DNA from 3 places in the Pseudocitrobacter sp. 2023LY-00077 genome. Region 3 is predicted to be linked to each of the others. Evidence: predicted binding sites of a transcription regulator. Region 3 holds the regulator's gene; each other region holds the start of a gene.
The links. Region 3 encodes LexA, which represses DNA repair genes until DNA is damaged. Its sites were predicted from a motif close to TNCTGTATGTACATACAGNA; they were not measured.

Region 1: a site for LexA is predicted at 4,107-4,126, ahead of metR (HTH-type transcriptional regulator MetR). Genes of this name have one in related genera too.
Region 2: a site for LexA is predicted at 4,685-4,704, ahead of dinG (ATP-dependent DNA helicase DinG). Genes of this name have one in related genera too.

What each region holds. Positions count from the first base shown of each region.
Region 1 is NZ_JBSPEI010000022.1:19,081-26,406, reverse strand. It holds gene rhtB (homoserine/homoserine lactone efflux protein) at 1-304, opposite strand, end outside; gene pldB (lysophospholipase L2) at 415-1,407, shown strand; gene yigL (sugar/pyridoxal phosphate phosphatase YigL) at 1,449-2,249, shown strand; gene bioP (biotin transporter) at 2,335-3,234, shown strand; gene metR (HTH-type transcriptional regulator MetR) at 3,122-4,075, opposite strand; gene metE (5-methyltetrahydropteroyltriglutamate--homocysteine S-methyltransferase) at 4,193-6,454, shown strand; gene ACWWFX_RS21970 (dienelactone hydrolase family protein) at 6,498-7,307, opposite strand.
Region 2 is NZ_JBSPEI010000009.1:225,888-233,213, reverse strand. It holds gene ACWWFX_RS13825 (ATP-binding cassette domain-containing protein) at 1-1,258, opposite strand, end outside; gene hlyD (secretion protein HlyD) at 1,251-2,243, opposite strand; gene cecR (transcriptional regulator CecR) at 2,240-2,917, opposite strand; gene rhlE (ATP-dependent RNA helicase RhlE) at 3,178-4,569, shown strand; gene dinG (ATP-dependent DNA helicase DinG) at 4,719-6,863, shown strand; gene ybiB (DNA-binding protein YbiB) at 6,895-7,326, shown strand, end outside.
Region 3 is NZ_JBSPEI010000013.1:109,256-116,581, forward strand. It holds gene dusA (tRNA dihydrouridine(20/20a) synthase DusA) at 1-873, opposite strand, end outside; gene ACWWFX_RS17320 (conjugal transfer protein TraF) at 1,107-2,432, opposite strand; gene zur (zinc uptake transcriptional repressor Zur) at 2,731-3,246, shown strand; gene ACWWFX_RS17330 (CsbD family protein) at 3,324-3,533, opposite strand; gene dinF (MATE family efflux transporter DinF) at 3,671-4,999, opposite strand; gene lexA (transcriptional repressor LexA) at 5,068-5,676, opposite strand; gene ACWWFX_RS17345 (diacylglycerol kinase) at 5,786-6,154, opposite strand; gene plsB (glycerol-3-phosphate 1-O-acyltransferase PlsB) at 6,285-7,326, shown strand, end outside.

The DNA.
Region 1 (7,326 bases), on a different contig from region 3:
GGGTGTTGAGGTCAATTGCCCCCGCCGCGCGCCATTGCTGGATGCCGAGCCAGATAAGATAGGCTGCGCCCGCCCATTTCAGCACTTCGAAAGCGAGCACGGAACGGGAGAACAGCGTCCCCAGGCCAACGCCAACCAGCACGATATGAATCGCGAGCCCGGTCTGTAACCCGGCGATGGAGGCGACCGCGCCGCGATAGCCGTGGCTGATGGATGTGGTCATGGTATTGATCGCGCCGGACCCCGGCGAAAGGCTGAGAATTATGGATGTCAGCAGGTAGGCGAACCACCACTCAAAGGTCATGAGAATCTCCCTGGTTATCTGTTTTTTATGCCACAATACGCTATTGTATGAGTGTTGTGTCAGGCCTCACAAAAAAACGATTTTCAGCGGTTAGCAGGGGTGGAAGCCCGATGTTTCAGCAGCAAAAGGACTGGGAAACAAGAGAAAACGCGTTTGCCGCGTTTGCGATGGGGCCGCTGACGGATTTCTGGCGTCAGCGCGAAGAAGCGGAATTTCGCGGCGTGGATAACGTTGCGGTGCGCTTCGTGCGTTTTTGCTCTGCGCATCACGATCGCGTGGTGGTCATTTGCCCAGGCCGTATCGAAAGCTACGTGAAGTATGCCGAACTGGCCTACGACCTCTTCCACAGTGGGTTTGATGTATTAATTATCGACCACCGTGGGCAGGGGCGTTCAGGCCGAATGCTGTCGGATACCCATCGCGGTCATGTGGTAAAATTCAGCGACTACGTTGACGATCTGGCGGCATTCTGGGAACAGGAGGTCGCGCCCGGTCATTGGCGTAAGCGGTTTATTCTCGCGCACTCAATGGGCGGCGCGATTGCCACGCTTTTTTTGCAGCGTTATCCGCATCAGTGTGACGCACTCGCGCTTTGTGCGCCGATGTTCGGTATTATCATGCGCCTGCCGGAATGGATGATCCGTCATATTCTCGATTGGGCTGAGGGCCATCAGCGTCTACGGGAAGGGTATGCCATTGGCACCGGGCGCTGGCGAGCGCTGCCGTTTAGCCTTAACGTTCTGACGCACAGCCGTCAGCGTTATCGGCGTAACCTGCGCTTTTATGCCGATGAGCCGCGTCTGCGCGTGGGCGGTCCCACCTATCACTGGGTTCGCGAGGGGATTATTGCCGGTGAGCAAATCATCGCCGGTGCGCCCCACGATACGCTACCGACGCTTATCATTCAGGCGGAAGAAGAGCGTGTGGTGGATAACCGCATGCATGACCGTTATTGTGAACTTCGCTCCATGGCGGGGCATCCCTGTGAAGGGGGTAAACCGCTTGTCATACAGGGCGCGTACCATGAGATCCTTTTTGAAAAGGACGCCATGCGCTCGGTCGCACTCAATGCTATCGTCGATTTTTTCTATCGACACACTTAAACCGGCATTTATGCCGCCAGGCTTAAAGGTAGAATTCTCTTATGTACCAGGTTGTTGCATCTGATTTAGATGGCACGCTCCTCGCTCCCGACCACCGCTTAACGCCGTATGCGAAAGAGACGCTGAAATTATTGACCCAAAAAGGGCTTAATTTTGTGTTCGCGACGGGGCGTCATCATATCGACGTAGGGCAGATCCGCGATAATCTCGGGATTGAGGCCTATATGATCACCTCTAACGGCGCGCGCGTGCACGATACTGACGGCAATCTGCTGTTTGCTCACAATCTCGATCGCGATATTGCCGCCGATCTCTTTGGCGTAATGCACAGCAGCCCCGATATCATCACCAACGTTTATCGCGACGACGAGTGGTTTATGAACCGCCATCGTCCGGAAGAGATGCGTTTTTTCAAAGAGGCCGTGTTCAACTATCAGCTTTTTGAGCCAGGCCTGCTGGAGCCGGAAGGCGTCAGCAAAGTCTTCTTCACCAGCAGTAACCATGAAGTCTTACTGCCGCTGGAGCAGGCGATTAACGCGCGCTGGGGCGATCGCGTGAATGTGAGTTTCTCCACGCTCACCTGTCTGGAAGTGATGGCAGGCGGGGTCTCCAAAGGTCATGCGTTGGAAGCGGTTGCCAAAAAGCTGGGTTATAGCCTGAAAGACTGTATCGCGTTTGGCGACGGGATGAACGATGCCGAAATGCTGTCGATGGCGGGTAAAGGCTGCATCATGGCCGGGGCGCATCAGCGTCTGAAAGATCTGCATCCGGAACTGGAAGTGATTGGCTCAAACGCGGATGACGCGGTGCCGCACTACCTGCGTAAGCTCTATCTTGATTAAAAAATGACGACTGAGTATTTATTGCTCAGTCGTCAACCGTTCTCTTCGCTACAATGCGTGTTCATCTTCCTGAGAGACATTCATTGTGGCGCTACTCATTATCACCACTATTCTGTGGGCCTTCTCTTTTAGCTTTTACGGTGAGTACCTTGCCGGTCACGTTGACAGCTATTTTGCCGTACTGGTGCGCGTTGGTCTGGCTGCACTCGTATTTCTGCCGTTTCTGCGTACCCGTGGCAACAGCCTGAAAACGGTCGGCTTGTATATGCTGGTGGGCGCGATGCAGCTTGGCGTGATGTATATGCTCAGCTTCCGCGCGTATCTCTACCTGACGGTGTCCGAACTGTTGCTGTTTACCGTGTTGACGCCGCTCTATATCACCCTGATTTATGACCTGATGAGCAAGCGTCGCCTGCGCTGGGGCTATGCGTTCAGCGCGTTGCTGGCGGTGATTGGCGCCGGGATTATCCGTTACGATCAGGTGACGGACCATTTCTGGACCGGCCTGCTGCTGGTGCAACTCTCCAATATCACCTTTGCGATTGGCATGGTGGGTTACAAACGTCTGATGGAAACCCGCCCAATGCCGCAGCATAACGCTTTTGCGTGGTTCTATCTTGGCGCGTTTTTGGTGGCGATTGTGGCGTGGTCGCTGCTGGGCAACACCCAGAAGATGCCGGAGACCACGCTGCAATGGAGCATTCTGGTCTTTCTTGGCGTGGTGGCTTCCGGGATTGGTTACTTCATGTGGAACTACGGCGCGACCCAGGTGGATGCCGGAACGCTGGGCATTATGAACAATATGCACGTGCCGGCGGGGCTATTGGTTAACCTGGCTATCTGGCATCAACAGCCGCACTGGCCGACATTCATCACAGGCGCGCTGGTGATCCTGGCGTCGCTGTGGGTACATCGAAAGTGGGTCGCTCCGCGCTCTTCACGAACGGAAGATGATCGCACGCGTGGTTCCGCGCTGAACGAATAAACGCCTCCGTGACCGGCTGACGCTGCTCGCCATCGCGTACGGCGGCGTACAGTCGGCTCCACAAGCCTTCACCCAGGGTTTTGGTGACCACCAGACCCTGGCGTTCGAAACTCTCTACCACCCAATGCGGCAGCGCGGCAATCCCCATGCGGGCGGCAACCATCTGAATCAACAATAACGTGTTATCGACGCTTTTCAGCGATGGGCTGATGCCCGCCGGCTGCAGGAAGTGACGCCAGATATCCAGGCGCGAGCGCTGCACCGGATAAATTAGCAGCGTTTCGCTGGCGAGATCTTCCGGCGTAATGCGCGTTTTTGCCGCCAGTGGATGGTCAGGCGCGATAACCAGACGCACCTCATAATCAAACATCGGCGAATAATGCAGCCCGCTGCGCGGCAGAATATCGGAGGTCATGACCAGATCCAGCTCGCCCTGCTGAAGTGCGGGTTGTGGGTCAAACGTGACGCCGGATTTAAAATCCATCTCAACCTGCGGCCAGTTTTTATGGAAGTTTTCCAGTGCAGGCGTCAGCCATTGAATGCAGCTATGACACTCAATGGCAATGCGCAGACGCGTTTGCTGCGGCTCGTTGCAGGCCTGAAGCGCCTGACTGATTTGCGGCAGCACCTGGTTTGCCAACTGGAGCAGGATCTCGCCCTGCGGCGTAAAGCGCAGCGGCTGGCTCTTACGTACAAATAGCCGAAAGCCAAGGCGCTGTTCCAGATCGCTGAACTGGTGGGAAAGGGCGGATTGGGTCTGATGCAGCGTGGCCGCCGCAGCGGCGAGCGACCCGCAGTTCCGCAACGCTTGTAGCGTCTTCAGATGTTTAACTTCGATCATGAAAGTCCTTCACTTCGGCATGAACAATTTGCGCTTGAGGAATATACAGTAACCGCCAATTATGGATGTGTAAACATCTGGACGTCTAAATCATGAAAATTCCATAAGGGGCATACCATGACAATTCTCAATCACACCCTCGGTTTCCCTCGCGTTGGCCTGCGCCGCGAGCTGAAAAAAGCGCAAGAAAGCTACTGGGCGGGGAACTCGACTCAGGAAGCGCTGTTGTCAGTTGGGCGTGAACTACGCGCGCGTCACTGGGAGCAGCAAAAACAGGCCGGTATCGACCTGCTGCCGGTGGGCGATTTTGCCTGGTACGACCATGTTCTGACGACCAGCCTGATGCTGGGCAACGTTCCGGCTCGTCATCAGAACAGCGATGGATCGGTGGATATCGACACCCTGTTCCGTATTGGCCGTGGGCGTGCCCCCACCGGCGAACCAGCGGCGGCAGCGGAAATGACCAAATGGTTTAATACCAACTATCACTACATGGTGCCGGAGTTCGTGAAAGGCCAGCAGTTCAAACTGACCTGGACACAGCTGCTGGAGGAAGTGGATGAAGCGCTGGCGTTGGGCCACCAGGTGAAGCCCGTTCTGCTGGGGCCGGTGACCTATCTGTGGTTGGGTAAGGTCAAAGGCGAGGCATTTGACCGTCTGAACCTGCTCAAAGACATTCTGCCGGTTTATCAGCATGTGCTGAGTGCGCTGGCAAAACGCGGTATTGAGTGGGTACAGATTGATGAACCGGCGCTGGTGCTGGAACTGCCGCAGGCGTGGCGGGAAGCTTATCAATCCGCCTATGACGCTCTTCAGGGGCAGGTGAAATTGCTGCTGACGACTTACTTTGAAGGCGTCACACCTAACCTGGATACCCTTACTGCTCTGCCGATCCAGGGCCTGCATGTTGACCTGGTTCATGGCAAAGATGATGTTGCCGAACTGCATAAGCGCTTGCCTGCCGACTGGCTACTCTCCGCCGGGTTGATTAACGGACGTAACGTCTGGCGCGCCGATCTTACGGAAAAATATGCACAAATTCGCGAAATCGTCGGCAAACGCTCGCTATGGGTGGCATCGTCCTGCTCATTGCTGCACAGCCCAATCGATCTGAGCGTGGAGACGCGTCTGGATGCGGAGGTGAAAAGCTGGTTTGCCTTCGCTCTGCAAAAATGTGAAGAACTGGCGCTGTTGCGCGATGCGCTCAATAGCGGTGATACGTCTGCGCTGGCAGCGTGGAGCGCCCCGATTCAGGCGCGTCGTCACTCAACCCGCGTTCATAATGCGGCGGTAGCAAAACGTCTGGCGGCCATTACCACGCAGGATAGCCAGCGTGCAAATGCTTATGACGTGCGGGCGCAAGCCCAGCGCGCGCGTTTTAACCTGCCTGCCTGGCCGACCACCACGATTGGTTCCTTCCCGCAAACCACGGAAATTCGCACCCTGCGCCTGGATTTCAAAAAGGGTAATCTTGATGCCAACAACTACCGCACGGGCATTGCGGAACAGATTAAACAGGCCATTGTGGAGCAGGAACGTTTAGGGCTTGATGTGCTGGTCCACGGCGAAGCTGAGCGTAATGACATGGTGGAATACTTTGGCGAACATCTGGACGGTTTTGTCTTTACGCAAAACGGCTGGGTGCAGAGCTACGGTTCCCGCTGTGTGAAACCGCCGATTGTTATTGGTGACGTCAGCCGCCCGGCTCCGATCACCGTGGAGTGGGCGAAATACGCGCAGTCGCTGACCGACAAGCCAGTGAAAGGGATGCTCACGGGGCCGGTGACGATTCTCTGCTGGTCCTTCCCGCGTGAAGACGTGAGCCGTGAAACCATCGCCAAACAGATTGCGCTGGCGCTGCGTGATGAAGTGGCGGACCTGGAAGCCGCTGGAATTGGCATCATCCAGATTGACGAACCGGCACTGCGCGAAGGCTTACCGCTGCGCCGCAGCGACTGGGACGCGTATCTCCAGTGGGGCGTGGAAGCCTTCCGTATCAACGCCGCCGTGGCGAAAGATGACACGCAAATCCACACGCATATGTGTTACTGCGAGTTCAACGACATCATGGATTCGATTGCGGCGCTGGATGCAGACGTCATCACTATCGAAACCTCGCGTTCCGATATGGAGTTGCTGGAATCATTTGAAGAGTTTGATTACCCGAACGAAATCGGGCCTGGCGTGTATGACATTCATTCACCGAACGTGCCGAGCGTGGAGTGGATTGAAGCGCTGCTGAAGAAAGCCGAACAGCGCATCCCGGCGGAACGCCTGTGGGTCAACCCGGACTGTGGCCTGAAAACCCGCGGCTGGCCAGAGACCCGCGCGGCGCTGGCGAACATGGTGCAGGCGGCGCAGAATTTGCGTAAGGGGTAAAGTGTACTGGCCCGGTAAGCGAACGCATTACCGGGCAAAATCCTTATTTTTTCCCACCATACTGCTTAAACCACTCCAGCATGCGCTGCCAGCCATCTTTCGCCGATTCTTCATGATAACTTGGACGATAATCCGCATTGAACGCATGCCCGGCGTCCGGGTAAACAATAATATCCGCTTTGGCATTGGCGGCGCGCAGTGCGTGGCGCATGGTTTCTACGGTATCAACCGGAATGCCAGTATCCTGACCGCCGTATAAACCCAGTACCGGTGCATTGAGATCGACGGCGATATCGACAGGATGTTTCGGTGAATTCAGTGATTTATCGCCCAGCAATTTTCCATACCATGCGACGGCGGCTTTTAACTGCGGGTTATGTGCAGCATACAGCCAGGCGATGCGGCCACCCCAGCAGAAGCCGGTGATCATCAGGCGACTGGCATCCCCACCATTGCGTGATGCCCAGTTGGCAACGTGGTCAAGATCGGCCAGCACCTGTGCGTCAGGTACTTTCGTGACCAGGTTATTAAAGAGGGTCGGGATATCGGCATAGTCGTTCGGATCGCCCTGACGGAAATAGAGCTCTGGCGCGATGGCCAGATAGCCTTCTAAGGCCAGGCGGCGACAAATATCGCGAATGTGTTCATGGACGCCAAAAATCTCCTGCACTACGATTACCACCGGAAGCGGGCCATCGCTGTGTTTTGGGCGTGCGTGATACGCGGGTAGCTGATCGCCCTGAGAGGGGATCGATGTTTCGCCAGCGGTTATTTCGGCCTCTGATGTGCGAACAGTGGTCGTTGCGTGAGGTGATGCGGCAGGTGCAAACCCAGGTTGGTTGTTGGTGGTCATGGCATTCTCCGTACCTTTA
Region 2 (7,326 bases), on a different contig from region 3:
CCACGGTCAGGTTGCCGTAGAGCGAGAATTTTTGCGCCATATAACCTAAATGCTGACGCGCTTTACCAGAGCTGACTTTCAGGTCCATATCCAGTACCAGTGCTTTGCCCGATGTGGGTACCAGCAGGCCGCACATCATCTTAAAGGTGGTCGATTTCCCCGCACCGTTAGGGCCGAGCAGGCCAAAAATTTCCCCACGTTTAACGGCAAAATCCACGTGGTCGGTGGCGGCAAAGTCGCCGAATTTTTTGGTGAGCTGTTTGGCCTCAATCACCGTCTCTTCCGGCGAACCCTCAACCGTATGTAGAATGGCGCCCAGCGGCGATTCCGAGGTTCCCGCACCGCCCAGCAGGTCGATAAAGGCATCCTCAAAGCGCGGCGTGGTTTCGTTAATCTCGATTTCTGGCATTTCCGGTGCGTGGCGAATATCGTCGGCGGTGGCCTCTTTTTTGAGGATCACCCGCACCGAGCGCCCCTGAATCATTCCATCGCTCACCTGGGGTAATTTCAGCGCGCGCTGTAACAGACGGCGGTTGTTTTCCGCCGGGCTGCTCATCAGGAAACTGCGTCCGGCCATGGTTTTGGTGAGCGCCGTCGGTTCGCCCTGATAGAGCAATTCGCCTTCGTTCATCAGCAGCACGTCGCGGCATTGCTCGGCTTCGTCGAGGTAGGAGGTGCTCCACAAAATCAGCATTCCGTCACCCGCCAGTTCGTGCACCATCTGCCACAGTTCGCGGCGCGAGATGGGGTCAACGCCCACGCCCGGTTCATCGAGCAACAACACTTTCGGTTCGCCCACCAGCGTACAGGCGAGCCCCAGTTTTTGCTTCATCCCGCCGGAGAGTTTCCCTGCCAGCCGCCCGGTAAACGGCCCCAGCGCGGTGAACTCCAGCAGACGCGCGAAGGTTTTCTGTCGCGCGTCACCGGTAACGCTGCGCAGGTCGGCATAAAGATTGAGGTTCTCCATCACCGTTAAATCTTCGTACAGGCCAAATTTTTGCGGCATGTAGCCCAGCATGCTGTGCAGCTCGCTGTCGTTTTCGATAGGATCGAGCCCCAGAACAGAAGCCGTTCCTTCGTCGGGCTTCAGCAGGCCCGCCAGCATACGCATCAGGGTGGTTTTCCCCGCGCCGTCCGGCCCCACCAGCCCGGTAACATAACCTGAGTGGATGGTACAGTTCAGCGGCGCGACGGCGGGTTTATCCATACCGGCGAAGCGTTTCACCAGCCCGTCGAGCTGGATGATCTCTTCACTCATGGCGCGACTCATCGCTGAATTTAAGGGTGACAGGCATACCCTGACGTAGAGTATCGTCGGCATCGGTCACGATAATGCGCAGGCGATAAACCAGGTCGGTACGCAGATCCGGTGTCTCAACGGTTTTCGGCGTAAATTCTGCGGTGGGCGAAACGAAACCGATTTTGCCGTGATACGGCTTATCCGGACGACCATCGGTATAGAGTAAAATTTCTCGTCCCGGCTGGGCCTGATTCAGATTCTTTTCGTCAACATAAGCGCGAACCCACACCGGGCGCGTCAGCGAAAGGGTGAGGGCGGTGCTGCCCGCATTGAGCATGCTGCCGGGTTCTACCGCGCGGGTAAGCAACGTGCCGTCCGACGGTGCCACCAGGGTGGTGTCGTGCAAGTCGAGCGTCGATTGCGCCAGCTGCGCCTGCGCCTGTTCAAGATTGGCTTTCGCCTGGGCAATTTCCTGCGGACGATTCCCGGCGCGGTACTGGCTCAGTTTATCCTGCGCCGATTTCAGCGTTGCCAGCGCCTGATCACGCGATGAACGCGCATTTTCCAGATCGTTGGCGGAAATCGTGCGGCTTTTCCACAGCCCCTGTTGGCGCGCGTAAAAGTTCTGCGCGTAGTCATAGGCGGCCTGCGCTTGTTTAACCGCGGCGGCGGCCTGGGCAATCTCTTCTGCCCGATAGCCCGCCATCATCAGGTCATATTGTGCCTGGGCGGTTGAGACATTGGCTTTCGCCTGCATTAGCGCATTTTCATAGGGCGCTTTATCGAGCTGTCCCAGCGTTTGCCCGGCTTTAATGGCATCGCCTTCATCCACGGTTAATGACTGTAAACGGCCACCGACGCGGAAACTCATATTGACGGTGCGAATATCCACGTTGCCGTAGAGCGTCAGCCCGTTGTCCTGGCGGCTCTGATACCACCAGGTTCCGCCAATGGCGGTAACAATTAGCACCAGCACCAGTGCAATAATGACCGGTTTCTTCATTGTTTCAGGCTCCTTTGCGTTAGTCCCTGCAAAATGAAATCGATGTGGCAGCTCACCACCTGGAAAATCTGTTCCGCTTTCTCGTCATCAAAACGGGCCCATCCGGCGCGCAGTAAAATGGTCTCGCGTCCCAGACGGAACGCGAGGATTTCACCGAGCAGGGCGTGCGTGTGCAGGATGGTTTGCGTGTCGTGCGGATCGCGCCCGGTATAGGCGGCAATCAGATGCGTAAGATGCGTATGCATCGGCGCAATCACCCGATCGTGGATATGTTGATAGGCGGCGGTGGGCGAGAACTGTTCACGTGAAATAAACTTACTAAGGTTGACCGTATCGTCCTGGGTCAGCAGCAGAATCATGTTCTTGCAGGCACGCAAAATCAGTTCATGAATGGCAGCTTTATCGGGCTCCGGCTGGGCGAAAAGCGCCTCGGCGGCCTGCACGTGCGGGCGGAAGTTCTCGCCGATAAAATCAGCAATCCACTGGGCACAGGCGAGGTATAAGTCGTCCTTTGAGCCGAAGTAGTAGGTTATCGCCGCAATGTTCTGCCCGGCCTGCGCCGCGATATCGCGGGTGGTGGCATGCAGCCCATACTCGCCAAACTGAGCGAGTGCGGCGGCGATGAGCTGGCTTTTGGCCTGTTCGCCTTTGGTAGTGATGGGAGTCGTATTCATCGCGTCACAGAAAATTAATCAATCGATTGATTAACATTATGTCCGAATTTTGAGCTTGTCCAGTCACATACGCAAAAAACGGCGAAAACACAGAATATTCACCGCCTCGCAGGCCACCTGGCTGGCGAGATATTTTATGCGCCAGGTCACAAAAGCTGCTACACTCCGGCCCTTCATGACATTGTGGTTTTTGTCATTATCTGGTTTGTAATCCCCTCGAAAACTACACCGCATGCGGTCGGGGTGGGTGTGGAGTAATTATGTCTTTTGATTCCCTGGGGCTTAGCCCTGAAATTTTGCGTGCCATTGTTGAGCTTGGCTATCGCGAACCCACCCCCATTCAGCAGCAAGCAATTCCTGCGGTATTACAGGGCCGTGACCTGATGGCCAGCGCCCAAACCGGCACCGGTAAAACAGCAGGCTTTACGCTGCCGCTGTTGCAGCATCTGATTACCACTCAGCCGCATGCAAAGGGCCGTCGCCCGGTGCGCGCGCTGATCCTCACGCCAACCCGTGAACTCGCTGCGCAAATTGGCGAAAACGTGCGTGAATACAGCCAGTATCTGAACATTCGTTCGCTGGTGGTATTTGGCGGCGTGAGCATCAATCCGCAGATGATGAAGCTGCGCGGTGGCGTCGATGTGCTGGTGGCAACGCCGGGACGTCTGCTGGACCTCGAACATCAAAACGCCGTGAAACTCGACGGCATCGAAATTCTGGTGCTGGATGAAGCGGACCGTATGCTCGACATGGGCTTTATCCACGATATCCGACGCGTGCTGGCAAAACTGCCGGCCAAGCGTCAGAACCTGCTGTTCTCTGCGACGTTCTCCGACGACATTAAAGCGCTGGCAGAAAAGCTGCTGCATAACCCGCTGGAAATCGAAGTTGCGCGCCGCAACACTGCCTCCGAGCAGGTGACGCAGCACGTGCATTTCGTTGATAAGAAACGCAAACGGGAATTGCTGTCACAGATGATTGGCCAGGGCGACTGGCGTCAGGTGCTGGTCTTTACCCGTACCAAACACGGCGCAAACCACCTGGCAGAACAGCTGAATAAAGATGGCATTCGCAGTGCGGCTATTCACGGTAATAAATCGCAGGGCGCGCGTACCCGTGCGCTGGCTGATTTTAAATCCGGCGATATCCGCGTGCTGGTGGCAACCGACATCGCCGCGCGTGGCCTGGACATCGAAGAACTGCCGCACGTAGTTAACTACGAGCTGCCAAACGTACCGGAAGATTACGTGCACCGTATTGGCCGTACCGGCCGTGCGGCGGCAACCGGTGAAGCGCTGTCGCTGGTTTGTGTTGATGAACACAAACTGCTGCGTGATATCGAAAAACTGCTGAAAAAAGAGATCCCGCGTATTGCACTGCCGGGCTACGAACCAGATCCGTCCATCAAAGCGGAACCAATCCAGAACGGCCGCCAGCAGCGCGGCGGCAACGGCGGCGGTCGTGGGCAAGGTGGTCGTCCGCAAGGGCAGGGCCAAAGCCAGGGCCGTGGTCAGCAACAGCCACGCCGCAGCGAAGGTGGCGCGCCGAAATCTGACGCTAAACCGAAACAGTCTCGCCGCATTGGCGATGCCAAACCGGCAGGCGAACAGCAGCGTCGCCGTCGCCCGCGTAAACCGTCTGCTGCGCAATAACGATTCACGCCTTGCAGGGTGGATGAGCGTAGCGCCTCTGCCTTGAAGCCAATTTCTGAAGCCTGGCCGCAAGCCAGGCTTTATTTTTTGCCGCCCGCGTAAGAAAGTGCCACAATAGTGGCTGTTTATACAGTATTTCAGGTTTTCTCATGGCATTGACCGCTGCGCTGAAAGCGCAAATCGCCGCCTGGTATAAGGCGCTTCAGGAACAGATCCCGGACTTTATTCCCCGCGCGCCGCAGCGGCAGATGATTGCTGACGTGGCAAAAACGCTCGCCGGGGAAGAGGGGCGGCATCTGGCTATCGAAGCGCCGACCGGCGTCGGGAAGACCCTTTCTTATCTCATACCCGGCATTGCCATTGCCAGGGAAGAGCAAAAAACGCTGGTGGTCAGTACCGCCAACATCGCGTTGCAGGATCAGATCTACAGTAAAGATCTCCCGCTACTGCGCAAAATTATCCCCGACCTTAAGTTTACCGCCGCCTTTGGGCGCGGGCGCTACGTTTGCCCGCGTAACCTCAACGGGTTGGCGAGTACCGAGCCCAATCAGCAGGATCTGCTCGCGTTTCTGGATGACGACCTTACGCCGAACAATCAGGAAGAGCAGAAGCGTTGCGCGAAACTGAAGGCCGACCTCGACAGCTATAAATGGGACGGCCTGCGCGATCACACGGATATCGCGATTAACGATGATTTGTGGCGACGTCTGAGCACCGATAAAGCAAGCTGCCTTAACCGCAACTGCCTCTATTATCGCGAGTGCCCGTTCTTCGTCGCGCGGCGCGAGATCCAGGAAGCGGAAGTGGTGGTGGCAAACCATGCGCTGGTCATGGCGGCGATGGAAAGCGAAGCGGTGCTGCCGGAGCCAAAAAATCTGTTGCTGGTGCTGGATGAAGGCCATCATCTGCCGGATGTCGCACGCGATGCGCTGGAGATGAGCGCGGAAATTACCGCGCCCTGGTATCGCCTGCAACTCGATCTTTTCGTCAAGCTGGTGGCGACCTGCATGGAGCAGTTTCGCCCGAAAACCACGCCGCCGCTGGCTATCCCGGAGCGTTTGACTGCTCACTGTGAAGAACTTTACGAGCTGATTGCCTCACTCAATAACATTCTGAATTTATATCTTCCGGCGACCCAGGAAGCGGAACACCGCTTTGCGATGGGCGAGCTACCGGAGGAGATCATGGAAATTGTCCAGCGGCTGGCAAAACTCACCGAGATGCTGCGTGGGCTGGCGGAACTGTTTTTAAACGATCTCAGCGAGAAAACTGGTTCGCACGATATCGTGCGTTTGCATCGCGTTATCCTGCAAATGAACCGTGCACTGGGCATGTTTGAGGCGCAAAGTAAGCTCTGGCGTCTGGCGTCGCTGGCGCAGGCCTCCGGCGCACCGGTCTCTAAGTGGGCGACGCGCGACACGCGTGATGGTCAGATGCATCTGTGGTTTAACTGCGTGGGTATCCGCGTCAGCGATCAGCTGGAACGCCTGCTGTGGCGCAGCGTGCCGCACATTGTGGTCACCTCTGCGACGCTGCGGTCTCTCAACAGTTTCTCGCGTTTGCAGGAGATGAGCGGGCTGAAAGAGAAAGCGGGCGACCGCTTCGTGGCGCTCGACTCGCCGTTCAACCACGTTGAGCAGGGCAAAATCGTGATTCCGAAAATGCGCTACGAGCCGTTGATGGAAAATGAAGAGCTGCACATTGCGGAAATGGCGGCCTATTTCCGCCAGGAGCTGGAAAGTAAAAAACATAAAGGCATGCTGGTGCTGTTCGCCAGCAACCGCGCGATGCAACGTTTTCTGGAGCACGTGACCGATTTGCGCCTTTTGCTGTTGGTGCAGGGCGACCAACCGCGTTATCGGCTGGTGGAGCACCATCGTAAACGCGTCGAAAATGGCGAGCGCAGCGTGCTGGTCGGGCTACAATCATTTGCAGAAGGGCTCGATTTAAAAGGTGAGCTGCTAAGCCAGGTGCATATTCATAAAATCGCCTTCCCGCCCATCGATAGCCCGGTGGTCATTACCGAAGGCGAATGGCTGAAAAGCCTGAACCGTTATCCGTTTGAAGTGCAAAGCCTGCCCAGCGCGTCGTTTAACCTGATTCAGCAGGTGGGGCGACTCATTCGTAGCCACGGCTGCTGGGGCGAAGTGGTGATATACGATAAGCGTTTGTTGACCAAAAACTACGGCCCGCGCCTGTTAAATGCGCTACCGGTATTTCCTATTGAGCAACCCCCGGTGCCCGATGTTAAAGTAAAAAGCAAAGCCAAAACGACCCGTCGCAAAAAACGCTAATCGGCACGCGACACCGGACAAGGAGCATCTGATGGATTTACGCAATGTGATTAAAGAGATTGGCCGGGGTAAAAACCATGCCCGCGACCTCGATCAGGACACCGCCCGCAGTCTCTATACCCACATGCTGAATGGCGATGTGCCGGATCTCGAAATGGGCGGCATCCTGATTGCGCTGCGCATTAAAGGGGAAGGTGAGGCAGAGATGCTGGGCTTCTATGAGGCGATGCAGCAGCACACTCTGCGCCTTAAGCCGCCGGTGGGTAAACCGATGCCGATTGTCATTCCAAGCTATAACGGCGCGCGTAAACAGGCCAACCTGACGCCTCTGCTGGCTATTCTGCTGCACAAAATTGGCTTCCCGGTGGTGGTACACGGGGTGAGCGAAGACCCGACCCGGGTTATCAGCGAAACCATTTTTGAATTGCTGGGCATTGAACCTACCCGCCATGCCGGGCAGGCG
Region 3 (7,326 bases):
ACCCAGCATATGACGCGTCACGTGGCCCAGATAGGTGCCGTTACTCAGTTCACGTTCGATGTAGGGGTACATCGCGCGCACCACCGCAACCGGGTCCGCATCCGCACCTTCGATACCAAAGATTTCGCGATCGACCGTCGCCAGAATACCGGGGTTCTGGTACGCCTCGCGCCCGACCATGACGCCATCCATATGTTCCAGATGGGTTTTCGCCTCTTCCAGCGATTTAATGCCGCCGTTGATCGACATTGTGAGGTGCGGGAAGTCACGCTTCAGTTGATACACGCGCGGATAGTCCAGCGGCGGGATCTCACGGTTCTCTTTTGGGCTGAGACCAGAAAGCCAGGCTTTGCGCGCATGGATGATGAACATCTCGCACTCGCCGCGTCCGGCCACCGTATTGATAAAGTCGCAGAGGAATTCGTAGCTATCCTGGTCGTCGATGCCAATACGCGTTTTCACCGTCACAGGAATGGATACCACATCGCGCATCGCTTTCACGCAGTCGGCGACCAGTTGGGCATTGCCCATCAGACAGGCGCCGAACATCCCGTTCTGTACGCGATCGGACGGGCAGCCGACGTTGAGGTTAATCTCATCATAACCACGCTCTTCTGCCAGTTTCGCGCACTGCGCCAGCGCCGCCGGATCGCTACCGCCAAGCTGTAATGCGACCGGGTGCTCTTCTTCGCTGTAGGCCAGGTAGTCGCCCTTACCGTGAATAATCGCTCCGGTGGTGACCATTTCCGTGTACAGCAGCGTGTGGCGCGACAACTGGCGCAGGAAATAGCGGCAGTGTCTGTCGGTCCAGTCGAGCATCGGCGCGATGGAAAAACGGTGTGCAGGGAAAACGGTGGACGAAGATTCTGGCATGGCGATTTATTAAGCATTCTGAAAAAGGGGCGCTACTATAGCACAAAGCAAAAGCGGTGAGGCAAGGTTGCGATGGTGTATCGGCGGTGGGTGCGGTGAATAGCCCGGGGCGCTGAGCTTGCCGGGCCTACGGTGGCTAAGGTGCGGCTGGCTGCCCGGGGCGCTGCGCTTGCCGGGCCTACGGGGGCATCTACCGGGTAGGCCGGATAAGCGTAGCGCATCCGGCAAAAGGCTCAGAACGTGACGCTTAACTGCGCGCCAGCCCCCCAGGTTTCATCTTCACCAACCAGCCCCATCAGATCGACATGCACGCGGTTAAACGGCGCGAAACCCACACCGCCGGTGAAGACATTACTGTCATTATTCTTCACGTCCGCACGATAACCGGCGCGCACGGCGAGCCAGTCGAGTGGGCGAACTTCCGCCCCGACGCCAACATACTGCGAGTTATCCTCGCTTTTAAACCCTTTTGTTTCGGTCAAATCGCCATCGGCACTCACCGTCACCAAATCGTTATGCCACGCCACCCCAGCGGTCACCAGCGGGCGGATCTGGTAGGTGTCTTTATAGTTGGTCGTCACGCCCGTTTCACCATTGGTGATAAAGACATCTTTGGTGTCGATATCCCGGGAGATCAGGTTTTGCCCGCTCACGCCCACCGTCCAGTTCTCGCCAAAGTCAGCCGCAATACCGGCATCGACGTTAAAGCCGGTATCATCGTTGCGGTAGCGGCTGCTGTTCCAGTCGCTGCTGTCATAGTTGTAGATAGAGGTGGTGTAGTTATAGAGCCAGGTTTTTTGCAGCTTTGGCGTGATGCCGACCGAAACGGGCACATCGCCCAGCTCAAATTGCCGCGCCACCGCGACGCCGTAGTCAGAGACAATCGCCACGCGCCCTGAAGCTGTTGAATTAAGGTGTTTGGTGATTTCATCCGAGCCCCCCACCACGGCTTTTCCGGCCTCAGTAATCGCCGTCGTCTGGCTGCCCTCAATTTCTCTCAGGTAATCAATATCACCTTGATCGATAGCGGAACTCACCCGCCCGTGGGCATAGGCTTTGGTGACAAACGCCACCGACAGCACGTCGTTTGGAATGCTGACGGCAATCCCTGCCCCTCCGCTGGCGCGCGCGGTTTTGCCCTTCAGATAATCCAGCTCGCTGGCCAGATCGCCTGCCGCGCCCTGAAACTGCCCTAACGTACCCTGTGGGTCGAGCAGAATATCCTGCAAAGTTAGGTCATTAAGTACGCCGCGATAGTTATTAACTTTGTCATTAATCTCGTCGATTTCATCCTGAAGATTGTCTTTATCGGTAATTTGCGCACCCACGGCAGGAAGAATCACCGTAATGTCATCGTCCGGTTTGGCTTTCGCCAACAGCGCGGGGTTAATCAGCACGCCACTCCCGTAATTTGCCGACGCCACGCCGGTGCCCCCCATCGCATCATTTCGCGCTTCTGACCAGGTGTTGGCGGCATGCGCCTGATTTGCCATAAACAAAGATGCCGTAAGCGGGAGAATCGTGTTTCTAATGTTTTTTTTCACAGTTATTCCGTTCATTTGCAGGTGAATACGCCCCATACCCATGAAGCATAAGGGTGAACTATTGCTGTGAATGCGTTGAATTAAGAGGAAAAAACACAGGATATGTCAGGATTATTGGCAATTTATAATTATGATTAACGTCAGCTTTATTTATAGATGAGGTCAAAAGCGCTTCCCAGCTTTTCTCGCGTTGTCGGCAAGAAATGGCGATGTTTAGGATTTACCTCAGGTAGGCGATTATTCAGGCACTCGGTGTTTTTGCCATAACATGGTAAAGTAGAGGTCTATTTCCCCCGTAGCGCGAGGACGCAAAATGGATAAGACCACTTCGCAAGATATGTTGGCGCAGGCTGAAAAGCTGTGTGCGCAGCGCGGCGTGCGCCTGACTCCACAGCGTCTGGAAGTGCTACGTCTGTTGAGCCTGCAACAGGGTGCCATCAGCGCGTACGATCTTCTCGATCTGTTACGCGTGAAAGAGCCGCAGGCCAAGCCGCCTACCGTTTATCGCGCGCTGGAATTCTTACTCGAGCAAGGGTTTGTGCATAAGGTGGAATCCACCAACAGCTACGTGCTGTGCCATCTTTTTGATCAACCTACGCATACGTCGGCAATGTTTATCTGCGATCGCTGCGGCGTGGTGAAGGAAGAGTGTGCGGAAGGCGTGGAAGATATTATGCATATGGTCGCGGCACGCATGGGCTTTGCGCTACGTCATAATGTGATTGAAGCACACGGTCTGTGCGCAGAATGTGTGGAAGTAGAGGCATGCAGTTCACAAGAACATTGCCACCACGACCACACGATTCAGATCAAGAAAAAGGCACGGTAATTCGAGGGTTGGCACATCCTTGTACCAGCGGGTAGAAACGCTTATTGAGGGGAGTTAAGCGTTACGCATCAGCGAGATTACCAACGGTAATCGTTACGGGTTTCCCAATCGCTGACTTCTTTCTCAGCCTGATCTTTGGCATATCCATAACGTTCCTGGATTTTACCGACCAGCTGATCGCGTTTACCTTCGATAACGGTCATGTCATCGTCGGTCAGTTTGCCCCATTTCTCTTTCGCTTTACCTTTGAACTGTTTCCAGTTACCGCTGAGTTCGTCTTTGTTCATCATCAGCTCCTTATCATTCGATCATGGATGAGATATCACTTCGTCCTTCGGCGTTCATTTCTGCTGAACGTGATAATAAGTGTAGATGAGGATATCGCCGACGATTCACTATTCAGAATCTTTAACCATCCACGCCGTTATGTCTGCGGCGAAAACCAGGTGCCTTTTTGCCAGTGACGACGCCAGATAACCGCCAGCGACAGGCCACGCAGCGCAAGGAATACCGCCAGTGCCAGCCATAAACCATGGTTGCCTAATACCGGCACCGTCAGCAGCGTTAAGGCGAACCCGGCGGCAGCCACGGCCATACTGTTACGCATTTCCGCACCCCGTGTCGCACCAATAAACATGCCATCCAGCAGATAACACCAGACACCGATTACCGGCAAGACTGCCTGCCAGAGCACATAGCGATCGGCAAGCTGCTGCAACGACGGCAGTGACGTCAACATTGCCACGATATGCCTGCCTGCCAGGGCGTACACCAGCGCAAACGCCAGCGCCACAATGCCTGCCTGTCGGCAGGCCGCGCGCCAGACCTGCTGTAACTGGCTATCATCACGCGCGCCATAAGCCTGCCCGGAGTGCGCTTCCACGGCATAGGCAAAGCCATCCAGCGCGTAGGCGGTGAAGGTGAGCATGGTCATCAGTACCGCATTGACCGCCACCACATCGCTGCCCAGCCGCGCGCCAAATACGGTTAATGCGCCAAAGCAGAGCTGAAGCAGTAACGAGCGCAGCATAATGTCGCGATTGAGCGCCAGCAGGCTGCGCATATTTCCGCGCCAGGCCGTCTTCAGCATTTCAGATGTAATACCGCGTAGCACCAGCACCTTACGCGCCATCAGCAGGCCAATGAACATCGTGGCATATTCGGCAATCACCGTCGCCAGCGCCGCCCCCTGCACGTTCATATGCAGGCCCATCACCAGCCACAGATCGAGAACGATGTTCAGGACGTTGCCGACGATCAGCAAAATTACCGGTGCACGCGCGTACTGAACGCCGAGCAACCAGCCCAGCAACACCAGGTTGGCCAGCGAGGCGGGCGCGCTTAACCAGCGAATTTCAAGGAAGCGCCGCGCCTGCTCCAGCACCGTATCGCTGCCGCCGACAACGGTGAGTGCCAGATTAATCAGCGGACCTTTGAACAGTACGATAAGTAACCCTGCCCCCAGCGCCAGCAGCAGCGGTTGCACCAGCGCACGGGCAAGCCGAAGGGGATCTTTCGCGCCGAAGGCCTGCGCAGTTAAGCCGGTGGTACTCATACGTAAAAAGAGCAGCAGCATAAACAGGAAGCTGGTTGCCGTTGCGCCAATCGCCACGCCGCCGAGATAGACCGCGCTATCCAGATGACCAATCACCGCCGTATCCACCAGCCCCAGTAAGGGAACCGTGATATTGGAGAAAATCATGGGGAGGGCGAGACGCCATAATGCCTTGTCGGCAGCCGTGAAGAGCGACATGGTTAGGAACCTGAACAGAAAAGAGAACGAACAACGGCGCATGATGCGCCGTTGTTATCGGGAGAGGATTACAGCCATTCGCCGTTGCGGATCACGCCAACGGCCAGCCCTTCAATGGAGAAGTTCTGACGGCTAAGATCGACGACAATCGGGGAAAACTCGCTGTTTTCCGGCAACAGTTCAACGACGTTGCCCTGTTTTTTCAGGCGTTTTACCGTCACTTCTTCGTCGATACGCGCAACAACCACCTGACCGTTACGCACGTCCTGGGTTTTGTGCACCGCGAGCAGGTCGCCGTCCATAATGCCGATATCTTTCATCGACATGCCGCTAACCCGCAGCAGGAAGTCAGCGTTTGGTTTGAACAGTGAAGGATCGACCTGATAGTGACCTTCAATGTGCTGCTGTGCCAGCAGCGGCTCACCGGCGGCAACGCGGCCAATCAGCGGCAGGCCGGTTTCTTCTTCCACCAGCAGACGAATGCCGCGCGAGGCGCCAGAAACAATTTCAATGACGCCTTTACGCGCCAGTGCTTTCAGATGCTCTTCCGCCGCATTCGGGGAACGGAACCCCAGGCGCTGAGCAATTTCCGCACGCGTTGGCGGCATGCCCGTTTGGCTGATGTGATCCCGGATGAGATCAAACACCTCTTGCTGCCTGGTCGTTAACGCTTTCATTCCGCCCCCTGGGTGTATATACAGTTATGCTGTGAGTATATACAGTTAACGGCTATTTTGGAACCGCAAAACACACAAAATACAGGAGTTTTCGCAGATTATGCGAGCCTCAGTGGAAATGCGACCACAGCAGCACGCCCCAGGTCATCACCGCGACGAAAATCGCCAGCAATACCGCCGCAGAACCCATATCTTTCGCCCGCCCGGAGAGTTCGTGATATTCAGAACCAATGCGGTCAACTACCGCTTCCAGCGCACTATTGAGAATTTCCACTATCATCACCAGAAGGACGGAGCTTATCAGCAAGACGCGGGTAATGGCGTCAACGTCCAGCCAGCAAGCGATGATAATGGCCACAACCGAGGCGACCCCTTCCTGGCGGAACGCGGCTTCGTTTACCCACGCCGCGCGAAAACCTTTCCAGGAATAACCAGCCGCTTTGATAATTCGGGTGAGTCCAGTGGTATTATTGGCCATCAAATAGAACCTTTTAGCGTTATACGCATCAATGACAGTAGCTGTTATCGGCGGTAGAACAGAAATCCTGCTGACTTTCTGATATTCTTGCCGCGCATTTGCATGATTAACCAGAGGCTTTACATCGTTTATGTCCGGTTGGCCACGAATTTACTACAAATTACTGAATTTACCATTAAGCATACTGGTAAAAAGCAAGTCTATTCCGGCAGAGCCTGCCCAGGAATTGGGGCTCGATACGTCGCGCCCGATCATGTACGTCCTGCCTTATAACTCTAAGGCCGACTTACTGACCTTGCGCGCCCAGTGCCTGGCGCACGATCTCCCAGACCCGCTTGAGCCGCTGGAGATCGACGGCACCTTACTGCCCCGCTATGTGTTTATCCATGGCGGCCCGCGCGTGTTCACCTATTACACGCCGAAAGAAGAGTCTATCAAGCTGTTCCACGACTATCTCGATCTGCATCGCAGCAATCCGAATCTGGACGTGCAGATGGTGCCGGTGTCGGTGATGTTTGGTCGTCGTCCAGGGCGTGAGAAAGGCGAGGTGAACCCGCCGCTGCGCATGCTGAACGGCATCCAGAAATTCTTCGCCGTCTCCTGGCTCGGCCGCGACAGCTTTGTGCGTTTCTCGCCGTCCGTCTCGTTGCGCCGCATGGCCGATGAACACGGTACCGATAAAATTATCGCGCAAAAACTGGCGCGCGTGGCGCGTATGCACTTCGCTCGCCAGCGTCTGGCCGCAGTCGGCCCGCGTCTGCCAGCGCGTCAGGATCTCTTCAACAAGCTGCTCGCCTCCCGTGCGATTGCCAAAGCCGTTGAAGATGAAGCGCGCAGCAAAAAAATCTCTCATGAAAAAGCGCAGCAAAACGCCATCGCGCTGATGGAAGAGATTGCCGCCAACTTCTCCTACGAGATGATTCGCCTGACGGACCGCATTCTCGGCTTCACCTGGAACCGTCTCTATCAGGGTATCAACGTGCACAACGCCGAGCGCGTTCGCCAGCTGGCGCACGACGGCCACGAGATTGTGTATGTGCCGTGCCACCGTAGCCATATGGACTACCTGCTGCTCTCCTACGTGCTCTATCACCAGGGGCTGGTGCCGCCGCACATTGCTGCCGGTATCAACCTGAATTTCTGGCCAGCCGGCCCGATTTTCCGTCGCCTGG